Regions from separate parts of the Bacillus sp. AK128 genome, predicted to be linked through region 2. Evidence: riboswitches for the same ligand, from Rfam matches in the RefSeq annotation. Region 2 holds a riboswitch; the other holds the start of a gene.
What was found. A riboswitch is a leader RNA that binds a small molecule or an ion and turns the genes downstream of it on or off. The one in region 2 is predicted to bind lysine.

Region 1: linked by a shared signal. The riboswitch ahead of M1D60_RS04915 (aspartate kinase) and the one ahead of M1D60_RS12250 (transporter substrate-binding domain-containing protein) in region 2 are both predicted to bind lysine.

What each region holds. Positions count from the first base shown of each region.
Region 1 is NZ_CP096379.1:1,035,319-1,043,615, forward strand. It holds gene M1D60_RS04895 (electron transfer flavoprotein subunit beta/FixA family protein) at 1-192, shown strand, start outside; gene M1D60_RS04900 (electron transfer flavoprotein subunit alpha/FixB family protein) at 240-1,217, shown strand; gene trxA (thioredoxin) at 1,413-1,727, shown strand; gene uvrC (excinuclease ABC subunit UvrC) at 2,185-3,960, shown strand; lysine riboswitch at 4,039-4,217, shown strand; gene M1D60_RS04915 (aspartate kinase) at 4,312-5,544, shown strand; gene M1D60_RS04920 (YslB family protein) at 5,771-6,220, opposite strand; gene M1D60_RS04925 (succinate dehydrogenase cytochrome b558 subunit) at 6,547-7,155, shown strand; gene sdhA (succinate dehydrogenase flavoprotein subunit) at 7,272-8,297, shown strand, end outside.
Region 2 is NZ_CP096379.1:2,462,875-2,471,171, reverse strand. It holds gene M1D60_RS12265 (DEAD/DEAH box helicase) at 1-1,119, shown strand, start outside; gene M1D60_RS12260 (aldolase catalytic domain-containing protein) at 1,341-2,300, shown strand; gene M1D60_RS12255 (aminotransferase) at 2,482-3,840, shown strand; lysine riboswitch at 4,069-4,252, shown strand; gene M1D60_RS12250 (transporter substrate-binding domain-containing protein) at 4,546-5,379, shown strand; gene M1D60_RS12245 (amino acid ABC transporter permease) at 5,441-6,196, shown strand; gene M1D60_RS12240 (amino acid ABC transporter ATP-binding protein) at 6,218-6,949, shown strand; gene M1D60_RS12235 (SNF2 helicase associated domain-containing protein) at 7,073-8,297, shown strand, end outside.

The sequences.
Region 1 (8,297 bases), 1.4 Mb from region 2:
AAAAAGAAGCCACTTGAAGAATTAGAGTTAGATGATTTAGATCTAGACGAAGATGATGTAGAAGCGAAAACAAAGACAATTGAAATCTTCTTACCACCAAAGAAAGAAGCTGGTAAAGTTCTTGAAGGGGAATTAGAAGACCAAGTAAAAGAACTAGTAGCTCTACTTCATACTGAAGCAAAAGTAGTTTAATAGACAACGAAAATACTTACTTATAATTGTTCAAGGAGGTAATATAAATGGCTAGAAAAGTTCTTGTATTAGGTGAAGTCCGCGATGGTGGATTAAGAAATGTATCTTTTGAAGCAATAAGTGCTGCAACAAAAATTGCTGAGGGTGGAGAAGTTATTGCGCTATTAGTAGGTGACGGCGTTCAATCATTAGGTGACAAGCTTCTTCATTTTGGTGCAAATCGTGTATTGACAGTCGAGGATGAAAAGCTAACTAGCTATACTCCAGACGGTTATTCACAAGCTGTGCTAGCTGCAGTTGAGGCAGAACAGCCTGAAGGGATCGTATTTGGTCACACAGCATTAGGAAAAGACCTATCACCTAAAATTGCTGCTAAGCTTCAATCTGGTTTAGTTTCAGATGCTACTGATGTTGAAGTAGCTGGTGGAAACATTGTTTTCACTCGTCCAATCTATTCAGGAAAAGCATTTGAAAAGAAAGTTGTAACAGACGGATTAATATTTGCTACAATCAGACCTAATAACATTGCACCATTAGAAGAAGATACTTCTCGCACAGGTGAAGTTACATCTTTATCAGTCGATATTAAAGATCTTCGTACCATTGTAAAAGAAGTCGTACGTAAAGCATCTGAAGGCGTTGACTTATCTGAAGCAAAGGTTGTTATTGCTGGTGGACGTGGAGTGAAGAGTGAGGAAGGTTTCAATCCATTGAAGGAGTTAGCTGATGTTTTAGGCGGTGCAGTAGGTGCATCTCGTGGTGCGTGTGATGCAGAGTATTGTGATTACTCCTTACAAATTGGTCAAACGGGTAAGGTAGTTACTCCAGATCTATATATTGCATGCGGGATTTCAGGAGCTATTCAGCATTTAGCTGGTATGTCAAACTCTAAAGTAATTGTAGCTATTAACAAGGATCCAGAAGCAAATATCTTTAAAGTAGCTGATTACGGTATTGTTGGAGACTTATTCGAAGTGTTACCTTTATTAACGGAAGAATTTAAAAAATTAAAAGTTCATTCTTAAAATTAAGAAAGAGCCGCTCATTAGTGGCTCTTTCAAGCTTTTAAAAAGGTTTAAAATTAATACGGATGGTTAATATATATGTGAGCAAAATGTTAGCCAGCCTTATACTGTGATGGTATACTTTGGTTATAATTAGAAACTCTGCTTTAGTAAGGGTTAAAATTATTGAAGTAGTTTATTTTAGGAGGAATAATAATGGCGATTTCAAATGTAACTGATCAAAACTTTACAGCTGAAACAAGCGAAGGTCTTGTATTAGCTGATTTCTGGGCACCTTGGTGTGGACCTTGTAAAATGATTGCACCTGTACTTGAAGAGCTAGATGGAGAAATGGGTGAAAAGGTTAAAATCGTAAAGCTTGATATCGATGAAAACCCTGATACGGCTAGCCAATTCGGTGTTATGAGTATCCCTACTCTACTAGTAATCAAAAATGGTGAAGTAGTTGATAAGGTAATTGGATTCCAACCAAAAGACGCACTAGCTGAAGTACTAGAAAAGCACGTATAAATAATACGTTAAAAAGGCACTCCTTGGGGTGCCTTTTTATTTTTTAGCTGTGTTAAAGTACAGTGTTGATTTTTAGCAGAGTCGATTGAAGTGGAAGGATGCGAGACTCCTGTGGGAGAAGCGTGGTGAAGGAGACCCCGCAGGCGGTAACGCCGAGGAGGCTTAATGGAACTTCTGCTAGGGTCGCTCACGTCCTGTGAGCAACGCAGAAGCCAGCACATCCTGTGCAAGTGCGGAAAGCGAGTGTCCTGGAACGGAAATCAACAACAAACTTTAACAGACCCTATTTTTTAACATATTATTGACGTTTAAATATTTCTTGGGAAATTTGTTGTCGAACTATGTTAATCGATTAACGGCTACTTTTCAGGCCTAGCGAAGCCAAGTTTTTCTAATAGCAGTTAAACGTGACAAATCATGATACAATACAAAAAGAAATGAAAGGAGGTCGTACTTGATGAATACATTGTTGAAAGAAAAATTAGCCATTCTACCTGGACAACCTGGTTGCTATATAATGAAGGATCGACAAGGTACTGTTATTTACGTTGGTAAAGCAAAAGTGTTGAAAAATCGAGTGCGATCTTATTTTACCGGCTCTCATGATGGGAAAACTTTACGTTTAGTAAATGAAATAGAAGACTTTGAGTATATTGTTACCTCCTCAGATATTGAGGCATTATTATTAGAAATTAACCTTATTAAAAAACATAACCCCAAATATAACATTAATCTAAAGGATGACAAAAGTTACCCTTTTATAAAGCTTACGAATGAGAAGCACCCGAGACTGATTATTACAAGACAGGTAAAAAAGGATAAAGGTAAATACTTTGGTCCATATCCTAACGTATATTCTGCCAACGAAACTAAAAAACTACTTGATCGAATCTATCCTCTAAGAAAGTGTGCCACATTGCCGAACAAGGTTTGCCTATATTATCACATTGGTCAATGCTTAGCACCTTGTGTTCAGACCGTTACAGATGAACAAAATAAAGAGATGGTCGAAGAGATTGTTCGCTTTTTAAATGGTGGTTATAAGGAAATTAAAAATGATTTAACGGATAAGATGCTATCAGCTTCTGAGAACATGGATTTCGAAAGAGCTAAAGAGTATCGTGACCAAATCAGTCATATTGAAGCTACGATGGAAAAACAGAAGATGACGATGACTGATTTTGTAGACCGAGATGTTTTTGGATTTTCCTATAATAAAGGCTGGATGTGTGTTCAGGTATTCTTCATAAGACAAGGTAAGCTAATAGAGAGGGATGTTTCACTGTTTCCTGTTTATGCTGATCCAGTTGAGGAGTTTACAACCTTTCTCGGCCAGTTTTATGCGGAGACTCATCATTTTAAGCCGAAGGAAGTTCTTTTACCAGACAATGTGGAGAAGGAATTAGTGGAGCAATTATTAGAGGTGACTGTACATCAACCGAAAAAAGGTAAAAAGAAAGAGCTTGTGGATCTAGCAAGTAAAAATGCACGAATTGCTCTAGAAGAAAAGTTTTCATTAATTGAACGGGATGAAGAGAGAACGATAAAGGCCGTAGAAAACCTTGGAGACAAATTAGGCATTTCTACTCCATTCCGAATAGAAGCATTTGATAATTCAAATATACAAGGTACAGATCCAGTTTCAGCAATGGTTACCTTTATTGATGGTAAACCAGATAAAAGAGAATACCGTAAGTATAAAATTAAGAGTGTTGAAGGACCAGATGATTATGCTTCTATGAGAGAGGTTGTCAGAAGAAGATACTCTAGAATATTAAAGGAGGAACTTCCTTTACCTGATTTAATTATTATAGATGGAGGAAAGGGTCATTTAGCGTCAGCAAGAGATGTATTAGAAAATGAGCTGGGCCTAGAAATTCCGATTGCTGGATTAGTAAAGGATGATAAGCATAGAACCTCAGAGTTAATCGTGGGTGACCCTATTGAATTTATACATTTAGAACGAAATAGCCAGGAGTTCTATCTATTACAAAGGATTCAGGATGAAGTTCATCGTTTTGCCATTACGTTCCACCGACAACTAAGAGGTAAAAATGTTTTTCAATCTACCCTTGATGATATACCAGGAGTTGGGGAAAAACGGAAGAAAGCATTATTAAAGCATTTTGGCTCTGTGAAGAAGCTGAGAGAAGCTTCCATTGACGAGCTTATAGAAATCGGAATTCCAAAACCGACTGCACAATTAATTGTAGATAAGATGAATGAAGAATAATGGATGAACTTTTCGTTGTGTTCAAGTAGGCGTTCTGGTAAAATAGGTGTTAATTTCATATACACTTCAGATTGATGAAGTGAAGGTAGAGGTGCGAACTTCAATAGTACGTAATTAGAAGAGTATGAGCTCTAATGATAATTACGGAAAGGGTAGCGTCGCCGAAGTAAGGGATTACTCATGAATTCTTTGCTGGTCTTGTATTTAATAGATACTAGATTGTCAAACAGTGATCTGTTTGGAGAGCTATCTCACTCGCGCGAACGATTAAAGAAGTCCGTTCAAGCAATGAGATACTCTCATTGCTTTTTTTATATTTTCTAAGACATAAAAGAAAAAAGGATGAGACGTGTGGGAATCATAGTACAAAAGTTTGGTGGAACATCAGTTGGCACAGTGGAAAGAATTCAAAATGTTGCAAATCGAGTAATTCAAGAGGTTTCAAAAGGAAACCAAGTAGTTGTGGTTGTTTCGGCAATGGGAAAAACAACAGATGAGTTAGTTAGTTTAGCTACTCAACTCTCAAAAAATCCAAGTAAGCGTGAAATGGACATGCTGCTTACAACAGGAGAGCAAATATCCATTTCGCTACTTGCAATGGCTTTACAAGCTAAAGGTCAGAAAGCCGTTTCATTAACTGGCTGGCAGGCAGGCATAAAGACCGAAGCTATTCATGGTAATGCAAGAATTGGTGATATTGATCCAACTAGAATGCTTGGGCTATTAAGTGATGGGAATGTGATTGTAGTAGCTGGATTCCAAGGAATTGCCCTTGAAGCAGAAATCACCACTTTAGGTAGAGGTGGCTCTGATACAACTGCTGTGGCAATTGCAGCCGCATTAAAAGCAGATAAATGTGATATTTATACAGATGTAACAGGTGTATTTACAACTGATCCTCGTTACGTTAAGAGTGCGAGAAAGCTGCAGTCCGTTTCCTATGATGAAATGCTGGAGCTTGCTAATTTAGGAGCAGGAGTCTTACATCCAAGAGCGGTTGAGTTTGCCAAAAACTATGCGATCCCACTTGAGGTTCGTTCTAGTATGGAGATTGAAAACGGGACAAGAGTTGAGGAGGAAGTATCGATGGAAAATAATCTAGTTGTAAGAGGAATCGCATTTGATAAGGAAGTCACAAGAGTCACAGTAAATGGTGTAACAAACGGTCTTCACTCTTTATCGACTATTTTTTCGACACTAGCAAAAAATGGGATAAATGTTGATATTATTATTCAAAGCATGACAAGCGCGGATCAGACGAACATTTCATTCTCGATTCAGTCAGCAGATCTTGATGATACGTTATCTGTACTTGCTGCGAATAAGGAAAAGCTTGGTTTTGAATCAGTAGACCATGAAAGTGGATTAGCGAAGGTATCGATTGTAGGGTCAGGTATGATCTCCAATCCAGGTGTAGCAGCTGAAATGTTTGAGGTGTTGGCTCAAAATGAAATCCAAGTCAAGATGGTAAGCACATCTGAAATTAAAGTATCGACTGTAGTAGAGGATGTTCATATGCTAAAGGCTGTTGAAGTACTGCACGCAGCATTCAAATTAGGGGAAACGGCAGAGCAAACTGTTTAATGAATTTTTTGGGCCTGCTAAAATGCAGGTCCTTTTTAGTGGATATGAAATTATTGGGAAAATTAAACAAATGACAAAATTATTCATATTTACGTATACAGATCATGGATAAATTTTTTAAATGTAATTACATGGAATGGCAACTATGAATGTTAGTTTTCGCTATAAAAGTTAGAATGAATACCCTACAAAAGCAAGGAAACCTTGTAGGGCAAAAAAAGCTGAATTAAAGTGGGTCCTTTTTATCCCATCTAACGGTAAACAAAACCTTATTGTTTCGTTTTTTTTGTTCCTCAAAGGCTTCTGTTACGAGTTGTTGGATATGTTCAATTTGTTGGGCTATAAATCCAGCTTCAAGCTGATAGCTTGTGACTTTTCTTGTTTGATTTCTGGCTGTAATGAACTCACCAGTTAGCTCGAATTGAATCTCAGATGTTTTCTCTTCTAGGATTGTTAAGCTACCCCAGCCTGCATCTGTGAAAAATTGAATGATTTCTTCAATACTCGTTAAAGGATATTTTCTTGCTATATTTTTTCCAGACCAGTAGAGAATGGACGGCATCTCAGGTCCTAATAAATCGGGAATCAAAATATCGCGAATAATCTCATAGGCTAAGCCGGAGGTATTTAAATGCTCGAATTGAGAAAGATGTTCTTTTACTGATGATGATTTCATCCTATCCTCTCTCTTTCTTTGTATATGTATAGTATGTTGATTGTTAAAAGCTCCACAAGACTTATTATATTACATAAATTGGAGCAATACTCAACAATTTCAACTATCCGTTAATAATTATAAATGCTAAGATTATACGGAAGCGACAGAAATTTAAAAACAGAAAAGATGTAAATTGTAGCCGTATTCTTGACTCAATTATAGGCTAAGAGTAAAATAAACATGGTGAATTCTTTCATTCTAGTGAAATAATTTGCAAAGGGTTTCATTTTTAAATTTGTTGATCGTGTTTATACGTAGATGTAACTTTTCAAGGGGGGTAAAACATGGCTGGAAATCGTGAGTTTTTTAATCGCAGATTGCATTCACTACTAGGGGTAATTCCTGTAGGTGTTTTCTTAATTCAGCACTTAGTAGTCAATCATTTTGCAACAAAAGGTGCAGAGGCATTTAATAATGCTGCACATTTTATGGAACAATTACCGTTCCGTTATGTACTAGAAGCATTCGTTATTTTTCTACCTTTAATTTATCATGCAGTATATGGACTTTATATCGCTTTTACTGCTAAAAACAATGTGAGTAATTATAGTTACTTTAGAAACAAGATGTTCTTAGCACAACGTGTTACAGGGGTTATTACCTTAATCTTTGTCGTATGGCATGTTTGGGAGACGAGAATTGCTGCTGCACTTGGAGCAGAGGTTAACTATCAAATGATGGAAGCAATCTTAGATAATCCATTTATGCTTGTATTTTACATTGTGGGTGTAGTATCTACGATTTTCCACTTTGCTAATGGTTTATGGTCATTCTTTGTTAGCTGGGGAATCACAGTTACACCACGTTCACAGTTAATTTCAACGTATGCAACAATTGGACTTTTCGTGATCCTTACTGTTGTTGGATTAAGAGCAATCTTTGCTTTTGTATAAACCGAAGCTTTAATAGGATTGTAAGTTTATAGCTAGTAGAATCATAATTTTACAAAAATATCTTTTTGGATTAAAACAATGATGCTAAAAAGATTCCATAAAGGAAGTGAGTCAAAATGAGTAAAGGGAAAATCATAGTGGTTGGTGGAGGACTTGCAGGTCTAATGGCCACTATTAAAGCAGCAGAGGCTGGCGTATCAGTAGATTTATTTTCACTAGTACCTGTAAAACGATCTCACTCAGTTTGTGCACAAGGTGGTATTAACGGAGCTGTTAATACGAAGGGTGAAGGAGATTCACCTTGGGAACACTTTGATGACACTGTGTACGGTGGAGATTTCTTAGCAAATCAACCTCCTGCAAAGGCAATGGCAGATGCAGCACCAGGTATTATTCATTTAATGGATCGTATGGGTGTTATGTTTAACCGTACTCCAGAAGGTTTACTTGATTTCCGTCGTTTTGGTGGAACTCAACATCACCGTACAGCATTTGCTGGTGCGACAACTGGTCAACAGTTACTTTACGCATTGGATGAACAAGTACGTCGTTTTGAGGTAGCTGGATTAGTTCAGAAGTATGAAGGATGGGAGTTTTTAGGATCTGTTCTTGATGATGAAGGAGTTTGTCGCGGAGTAGTTGCTCAAAACCTAACTTCAATGGAAGTGAAATCATTCCCTGCTGATGCCGTTATTATGGCAAGTGGTGGTCCTGGTATTATCTTTGGTAAATCTACTAACTCAGTTATTAACACAGGTTCAGCGGCAGCGATTGTCTATAGACAAGGTGCCTATTATGCAAATGGAGAATTCATTCAAATTCACCCAACTGCTATTCCTGGAGACGATAAGCTTCGTTTAATGAGTGAATCTGCTCGTGGTGAAGGTGGACGAGTGTGGACATATAAAGATGGTAAGCCTTGGTATTTCCTTGAAGAAAAATATCCTGCTTATGGTAATCTTGTACCACGTGATATTGCAACACGTGAAATCTTTGATGTTTGCGTAGAGCAAAAGTTGGGTATTAACGGAGAAAACATGGTATACCTTGACCTTTCTCATAAGGATCCAAAAGAGCTTGATATTAAGCTTGGTGGAATTATTGAAATCTATGAAAAGTTCATGGGTGATGACCCTCGTAAA
Region 2 (8,297 bases):
GAACCATTTACTAAACAAAAAGATGAATTAAAGCAGAAGACCCATGTTGTTGTGGGTACGCCTGGACGAGTAAACGATCATATTGAAAGAGGCACGCTAGTCTTAGAACAAATTAAGTATTTAATTATTGATGAAGCTGATGAAATGTTAAATATGGGCTTCATAGATGAGGTTGAATCAATTATAAATGGTCTTCCTAAAGATCGGGTAACCATGGTCTTTTCGGCTACCTTACCAAAGGATGTTGAAAAACTTTGCCATCAATATATGAAAGATCCCATTCATATAGAGATTGCTGCAAAAGAAGCTTCAACCACTACGATTGAGCATCATCTTGTTAAAATTACTAATGAGGAAAAAATCGCTGTTCTTAAAAATATAACTGTGGTAGAAAATCCTGACAGCACAATTATTTTCTGTAATACTAAGGAACATGTTGAAGCCGTCTTTTCTGAATTAAACGAGTCTGGTTATTCCTGCGAAAGATTACATGGAGGTCTTTTACAGGAGGATCGATTTGCTGTAATGGATGGTTTCAAGCAAGGTAATTTTCGTTATCTGATTGCGACTGATGTTGCTTCTAGAGGAATTGATGTTGATAATGTAACACTTATTATTAATTATGATGTTCCAATGGAAAAAGAGAGCTATGTTCACCGAACGGGTCGAACAGGCAGGGCAGGAAATAAAGGAAAAGCCATTACTCTTGCTACTGATCATGAGGAGAAGTATATTAGGTCGATTGAACGATATTTAGGGTTCGAGTTAACAGACATGGAAGCTCCATCACAGCTCGAGGTTATCCGTGGACAAGCGGCCTTTGATGAAAAAATAGGTGGTCGTCGAGTGGTTAGAAATAATAAAACAGAACGGATTAATAAAGAAATTATGAAGCTTCATTTTAGTGGTGGGAAAAAGAAGAAGCTTCGGGCTGTAGATTTTGTAGGAGCAATTTCCAATATCGAAGGTGTATCAGCTGATGATATTGGGATCATTACGATATTGGATCATCTTACATATGTCGATATCCTAAACGGCAAAGGCTCTGTCGTTGTTCAAGCAATGGGCGATATGACAATAAAAGGGAAGAAGCTAAAAGTTAGTAAGGCAAATAAATAAAAATTCAGAATCAACCCTTACAAGATTTTGTCTTACTTGTATCCAAAAGATTTTGCCAAAACACAAAATCAAATTTCCAGAATTTTATCAAAATGAATTGACACTTTATAAAAAAGCATGATATAAACAATATAAGATAATTTAACGCATAAAAGCATAAAAGCGTAAAAGCGTGAAAGTGTCAAACTTGATAAATAATGTAATGAAACAGGAGGAATACCATGGAACTTCGTAGTAATATTATTGATTGTACGATTCGCGATGGAGGTTTAGTAAATAATTGGGATTTTAGTGTCGAATTTGTTCAAGACTTATATAATGGCCTAAGCGCTGCAGGTGTTGAATATATGGAAATAGGATACAAAAATTCCGCTAAGCTTCTTAACGCTACCGAACCCAATCCATGGAGATTTCTTGATGACAATTTTCTTAAAGAAATTATCCCTACAAAAAAATCAACAAAACTATCTGCTTTAGTAGATATTGGGCGTGTTGACCCAGAAGATATCTTACCACGCTCAGAGAGTCCATTAGATATGATACGTGTTGCTTGTTACATTCGAGAAGTAGATAAAGGGCTTGAGCTTGTGCAAATGTTTCATAAATTAGGATATGAAACTTCACTTAATATCATGGCTTTATCAAGTGTACCTGAAAGTCAGTTAATTGAAGCATTTGAAATGGTGAAGAATAGTCCTGTTGATGTAGTGTATATTGTAGACTCATTTGGAAGCTTAGATCCAAGTGATATTGAGCACCAAGTGAAAAAGTTTAAGGCTATGATTCCAAATAAGCAACTTGGAATTCATACTCATAACAATATGCAGTTAGCGTTCGCCAATACCTTAATGGCTTTAAAAAATGGTGTAACATTCCTAGATTCATCCGTGTATGGAATGGGTAGAGCAGCGGGGAATTGTCACACAGAATTACTAGTTAATCACATTCAAAAGCCAAGCTATGAATTGAAACCAGTACTAGGTGTAATCGAAAAACATATGTTAGAAATGCGTCAAAAGTGGGAGTGGGGATATATTATTCCCTACATGATTTCTGGAGCTCTTAATGAGCATCCACGGGTCGCAATGGCTTATCGAGATAGCGAAGACCGTGATAAGTTTGTCCAATTTTATGACAAAGTTACCTCACCAGAAGCATCATTGGCTCCTGCATCAAAATAAAATTGTATATATTTAGCTGAAAAACAATTCGTTTAAATGTAGCGGATTGTTTTTTTATTTTTCTTCCAAGCACTTGAGAAGTTCACTTTTAACAATTTTTTTAATATACATAATGTACCCATAAATAGATTGTTAGATTAGTAAGATCTCATCAACCACATATGAAAAGGAGTGAATGATGATGTCGGAGAATAGGAAAAGCATTCGCTTTAAAGAAAAGGATAAAGATATTCTATGGCATTCTATGAAACCATATAACCCCGACTCAACAATGGTTGTTGAAAAAGCAGAAGGGTCATGGATAACTGATCAAGATGGTAACAAATATTTAGATGCAATGTCTGGATTGTGGTGTGTAAACGTTGGATATGGAAGAACAGAACTTGCTGAAGCAGCCTTTGAACAATTAAAGGAGATGGCTTATTATCCTTTAACTCAGAGTCATAAGCCAGCTATTCTTCTAGCTGAGAAATTAAATGAAATGCTTGGAGACGAGTATGTCATTTTCTTCTCTAATAGTGGTTCAGAAGCGAATGAAACTGCTTTTAAGATCGTTAGACAATATCATCAACAAAACGGAGAGCAACAACGCTATAAAATTATCTCAAGATATAGAGGATACCATGGAAACACGATGGGCGCATTAGCTGCAACAGGTCAAGCGCAAAGGATCTATAAGTACGAACCTTTGGCTCCTGGGTTTATTAAGGTTGCCCCTCCTGATACTTATCGAAACCCTGATCCTGAACATACAAAACCCAATAAGCTTAGTGCTGTACAAGAAATAGACCGCGTTATGACGTGGGAGTTAAGTGAAACGATAGCTGCTGTCATAATGGAGCCCATCATAACAGGTGGAGGAGTGATAATGCCACCGGAAGGTTATTTAACTGGCGTAAAAGAGGTTTGTGAAAAGCATGGAGCTCTATTAATTGTTGATGAAGTGATTTGTGGATTTGGTCGAACTGGAGAAGCTTTCGGGTTTATGAACTATGGAGTTAAGCCTGATATCATTACAATGGCTAAAGGTATTACAAGTGGGTATTTACCGCTCTCTGCAACGGCTGTAAAAAAGGATATTTACGAAACCTTTAAAGGATCGGACGAATATGATTACTTCCGTCATATCAATACATTTGGAGGAAATCCTGCTGCATGTGCACTTGCCTTGAAAAATATTGAAATCATGGAAACAGAAGGACTATTTGATCGTTCAAAAAAATTAGGAGATAATCTTAAACACACCTTAATAACCTTGTTAAGTGATCATCCTTTTGTTGGTGATATAAGAGGAAGAGGGCTTTTAATTGGGATCGAATTAGTAAAGGACAAAGTGACCAAGGAACCTTTGGAAGTTGATTTAATTAATGAAATCATCACAGGCTGCAAAAAGAAAGGTCTTATTATTGGGAAGAATGGTGCTACTGTTGCTGGATTTAACAATGTTTTAGCATTAGCTCCACCATTAACCATTCTTGAACAGGACTTGGAATTATTGATTAGAACCTTAGTTGAGGAAATTAATATGATTCATCACTAGCTTTTAATCTAAAAAAACAGTTTAGTAGATCTATAAAAATAAAGTCACTCTCAAGCTGAGTCGGCTTTATTTTTTTTGGAATAAACGGGCTTTAATAATAAAACACTTATTCTAAACAGTTCAAAAAGAAAGATAAAAAATAACCAGATTTATTGTTTGACAGTTTTAGTCGAATCTTGTAAAATTTTAAAAGTGTCAATTCAACTGAATATATAGACCTCACTTTTCCGGTGAGGTAGAGGTGCATTATTTAATAGTCTTTGGAAGAGCAAGAGGTGCGATGATACCAAGGAGAAGGAAATAGTGCCGAAGCAAAAAGTAGACCTCATCTACTACTTGCTGGGTCTGTAGTTAAGAGCTACAGAACTGTCTCGATAAACTTCCTTGTTTATTGAGGTGTGCTATCTCATCTGAGAAGAGGAATTAGGGGTTATTCTGTATAACGGCGACCTGAGTTCATTCTCAGGTCGTTTTTTGTAGCTTAGGAAATTATAAAATGTATCATTTGTGGGTAACTCAAGTCTGTGCATTTCAATCTAGCTCCAGCGCCCAGCCCCTCGAGGTTAAATAACCTGAAGAGAATAAAATGGAAAGAGCACCATTTTTTTCTCTTCAGAACATTTACTTGTCGGGGCTAAACGGGGCGCTTGCGCCTTTTGTTCCTTTGAACAACAAGATTTTAACAAAAAAGGAGAAAAATTTATTATGAGAAAAAAATTATCATTATTTTTGGCAGTTGCTTTAACGGCTATGATTCTAGTAACAGGATGTGGAACAGCAAACGATAGTGGATCAGAGTCTGAAGATAATACATTCAAGGTAGGTCTTGAAGCTGGATATGCACCATTTAATTGGACGCAAAAGGATGATACAAATGGTGGAGTAAAGATTGAAGGCAATGCAGAATACGCTGGAGGTTATGACGTAGAAATTGCTAAGAAAATTGCTGAAGGCTTAGGAAAAGAATTAGTGATTGTAAAGACTGAGTGGGATGGACTTGTGCCAGCTCTAACTTCAGGTAAAATTGACGCAATTATTGCTGGGATGTCTCCAACTGAAAAACGTAAAGAAACCATTGATTTTTCTGATAACTATTATAAAACGGATTTAGTCATGGTGGTAAAAAAAGGTAGCGAATTTGAAAGTGCTACATCGATCCAAGATTTTAGTGGAGCAAAGATCACAGCACAATTAAATACTTTCCATTATTCAGTAATTGAACAAATTGAGGGTGTTGAGTTACAAACAGCGATGGACAATTTCCCTGCAATGAGAGTTGCACTTGAGTCCGGCGTAATTGATGGGTATGTTTCAGAACGTCCAGAAGGTATTAGTGCTTCAGCAGCAAACGAAAACTTCGCGATGGTTGAGTTCACTGAAGGATTTGAAACCTCTGAAGATGATACTGCAATCGCCGTGGGTCTAGAAAAAGGTAGCGAGCTAACAGAAAAGATTAATGAAATATTGGCAGGAATTTCTGAAGATGACCGTATTAACATTATGGATGCTGCGATTCAAAACCAGCCATCAGCAAACTAATATATAGAGAGAAACCGGCTACATAAAGTTGTAGTCGGTTTCCATTTGTAGGAGGAGAATCATGAGCTTCGAATGGGTTATAAGAATACTAGTTGAAAATTGGCCAATGTTTCTTCGGGGAGCCGGGGTTACTCTATTAATTGCGCTAGTAGGGACGATTCTCGGGGCAATTATTGGGTTATTAATTGGTGTGATCCGAACCATACCACTACCAGAGCGTGGAATAAGAAGAGTATTATTAAAAGTAATAAACGCGATTTTATCCATTTATATTGAAATTTTCCGCGGAACTCCAATGATTGTACAAGCTATGGTTATCTTTTATGGGGCAGCATTAGCATTTGGTTTAGATATGGATCGAATTGTGGCTGCAATCCTAATTGTTTCTATTAATACTGGCGCCTATATGGCTGAGTTTGTCCGTGGGGGTATTGTTTCGATTGATAAGGGACAATATGAAGCTGCACAAGCAATTGGTATGAATCATTTTCAAACAATGACTAATGTTGTGTTACCACAGGTAATCCGAAACATTATCCCAGCAACAGGTAATCAATTTATTATTAATATAAAAGATACATCTGTTCTAAACGTTATTTCTGTTACAGAATTATATTTTCAAACCAAATCTATTGCAGGAAATAACTTTAAATATTTTGAATCCTTCTTCATCGCCTCAGCGATTTATTTAGTATTAACCCTATCATCCACCATCCTATTACGTTATTTTGAACGTAGGCTTGATGGACCAGATAATTATCAAATGATTGGAACGCCTAATCAAATTGATTCAAAAAACACGAATACTGCAATTTAAAGTTGTTGTAAGGAGGAAGCAATGGAAAATATCATAAACATCCAACATTTAAGCAAATCCTTCGGAACCCATGAAGTATTAAGAGACATTAACTTTTCTGTTCAAAAAGGAGAGGTTGTGACCATCATTGGTTCTTCAGGTTCAGGTAAATCTACTCTTCTACGTTGCGTTAATCTACTAGAGAAGCCAACTGGAGGCCAAATTATTTATAAAGGTGAAAATATTCTGGATGATAAGCATGATGTCCATGCATATCGGAAAAATCTAGGAATGGTATTCCAACAATTTAACTTGTTTAATAATCACAATGTTTTACAAAATTGTGTAGTAGGTCAAGTGAAGGTTCTTAAACGTTCAAAAGAAGAAGCTGAAACCATTGCTAAAAAATATTTAAAAGTTGTTGGAATGGATCAGTATGTGAATGCAAAAGCAAGACAGTTGTCTGGTGGTCAAAAACAACGTGTAGCAATTGCTCGAGCCCTATCTATGGAACCAGACGTCATGCTTTTTGATGAGCCAACGTCAGCCCTTGATCCGGAAATGGTAGGAGAAGTTCTAAGAGTTATGAAGGAACTTGCTCAATCTGGGCTTACGATGCTTATAGTTACCCATGAGATGGAATTTGCACGCGAGGTTTCAGATCGAATTGTATTCATGGAAAAGGGAATTATTGCAGAAGAAGGGACACCCGAACAAATCTTTAATAATCCGAAACAAGAACGTACAAGACAGTTCTTACAACGTACGATATAAGAAATAGAAGGGTCACAGCATAACGTTGTGATCCTTTCTAATTTCAACAAGGGATTTATATTATGATATAATTAGTGTAGGAAAAGTGTATGTAGATTTTATTTCCTTAGAAGGAGGAGGCATATGGATTTTAAGCTTAGTCAAAAAAAGATAAAAGAAATATGTGGTACCGTCTCCTTCAAAAGAGGAGATTCTTTTTATCGTGGAAACAAAGTGGTCATTGAAAGTGAAGGAGTCAACTTTTGTGAAGCTACAGTAAAAGGAACAGAAAACTTTCAAGTTTTGATTAATTGGGAAACCGGATCCATTCAGACAAACTGTAGCTGTCCTAAACTTTCCTCCTTTCAAAAAGAATGTCAGCATGTCGCAGCTGTTTTACTTTTATTACTTGAACATCAACAAAAAGGAAACTATCAATCTTCTCAAGTTGATGATTCTTCTAATACACTACTTAATCCTTCTTCATCAAATGAGTTACTCTCCATTTTTAGAAATGAGCCAAACTATTCAAGTGGATATAGATTACATTTTGAAGATAGAAAAATTCTTGATGTTACGTTTATTTGTAGCCCTTACCAATTACCGACTGGACAAGTCTTGCTCACTCTAATGTTGGAAGTTAACCAAATATTAGTCCGGTATGTGCGTGAGTTTCTTGAGGATGTGTATAACGGAACAGCTAGTCATATATCTACTAATTTAACGTACAATCCAGAACAGGATTGCTTCTTAAAAGAGATAGATGATGTGATCCAGGTACTTAATCAAGTGATAAAAACTGAGAACATGTTCGTTAGTGACCCCTCATTTAAAGGTAAAGAAGACATGCTACCTTTATCACCGATTACTTGGGAAAGGTTATTTCCTTTACTGGCACATGCTCCAAACGTAAAGATTTATACAAACGGCCAAACATTTGAAGGTCTTCAAGTGACAACTGAGAAACTTCCTTTACAGTTTGTGCTATCTGAAACAAAAGAGAAAGAGTTTACACTTACCGTGAATGGCTACGACCAAATCGTTATATTAGATTTATATGAGTTTATTTTGTTTGATGGAAAATTGATACCTTGTAATCGGGATGACTTAAAACGTCTTATGGAATTGAGAAGAATCATGGACGTTACAGGAAAAAATGAAATTTCCATCCCACACAAAGAAATTGGATTTTTCATTGAGAAAGTAGTTCCAGGATTAAGAAAACTAGGGGAAGTTAATGTATTAGGGCAAATAGCTGCTCATATTGTAAAAACTCCATTACAAGCAAAACTTTATTTAGATCGTGTAAAGGACCGACTCCTTGCCGGCTTAGAGTTTTACTATGACCATTATATGTTTAATCCATTGG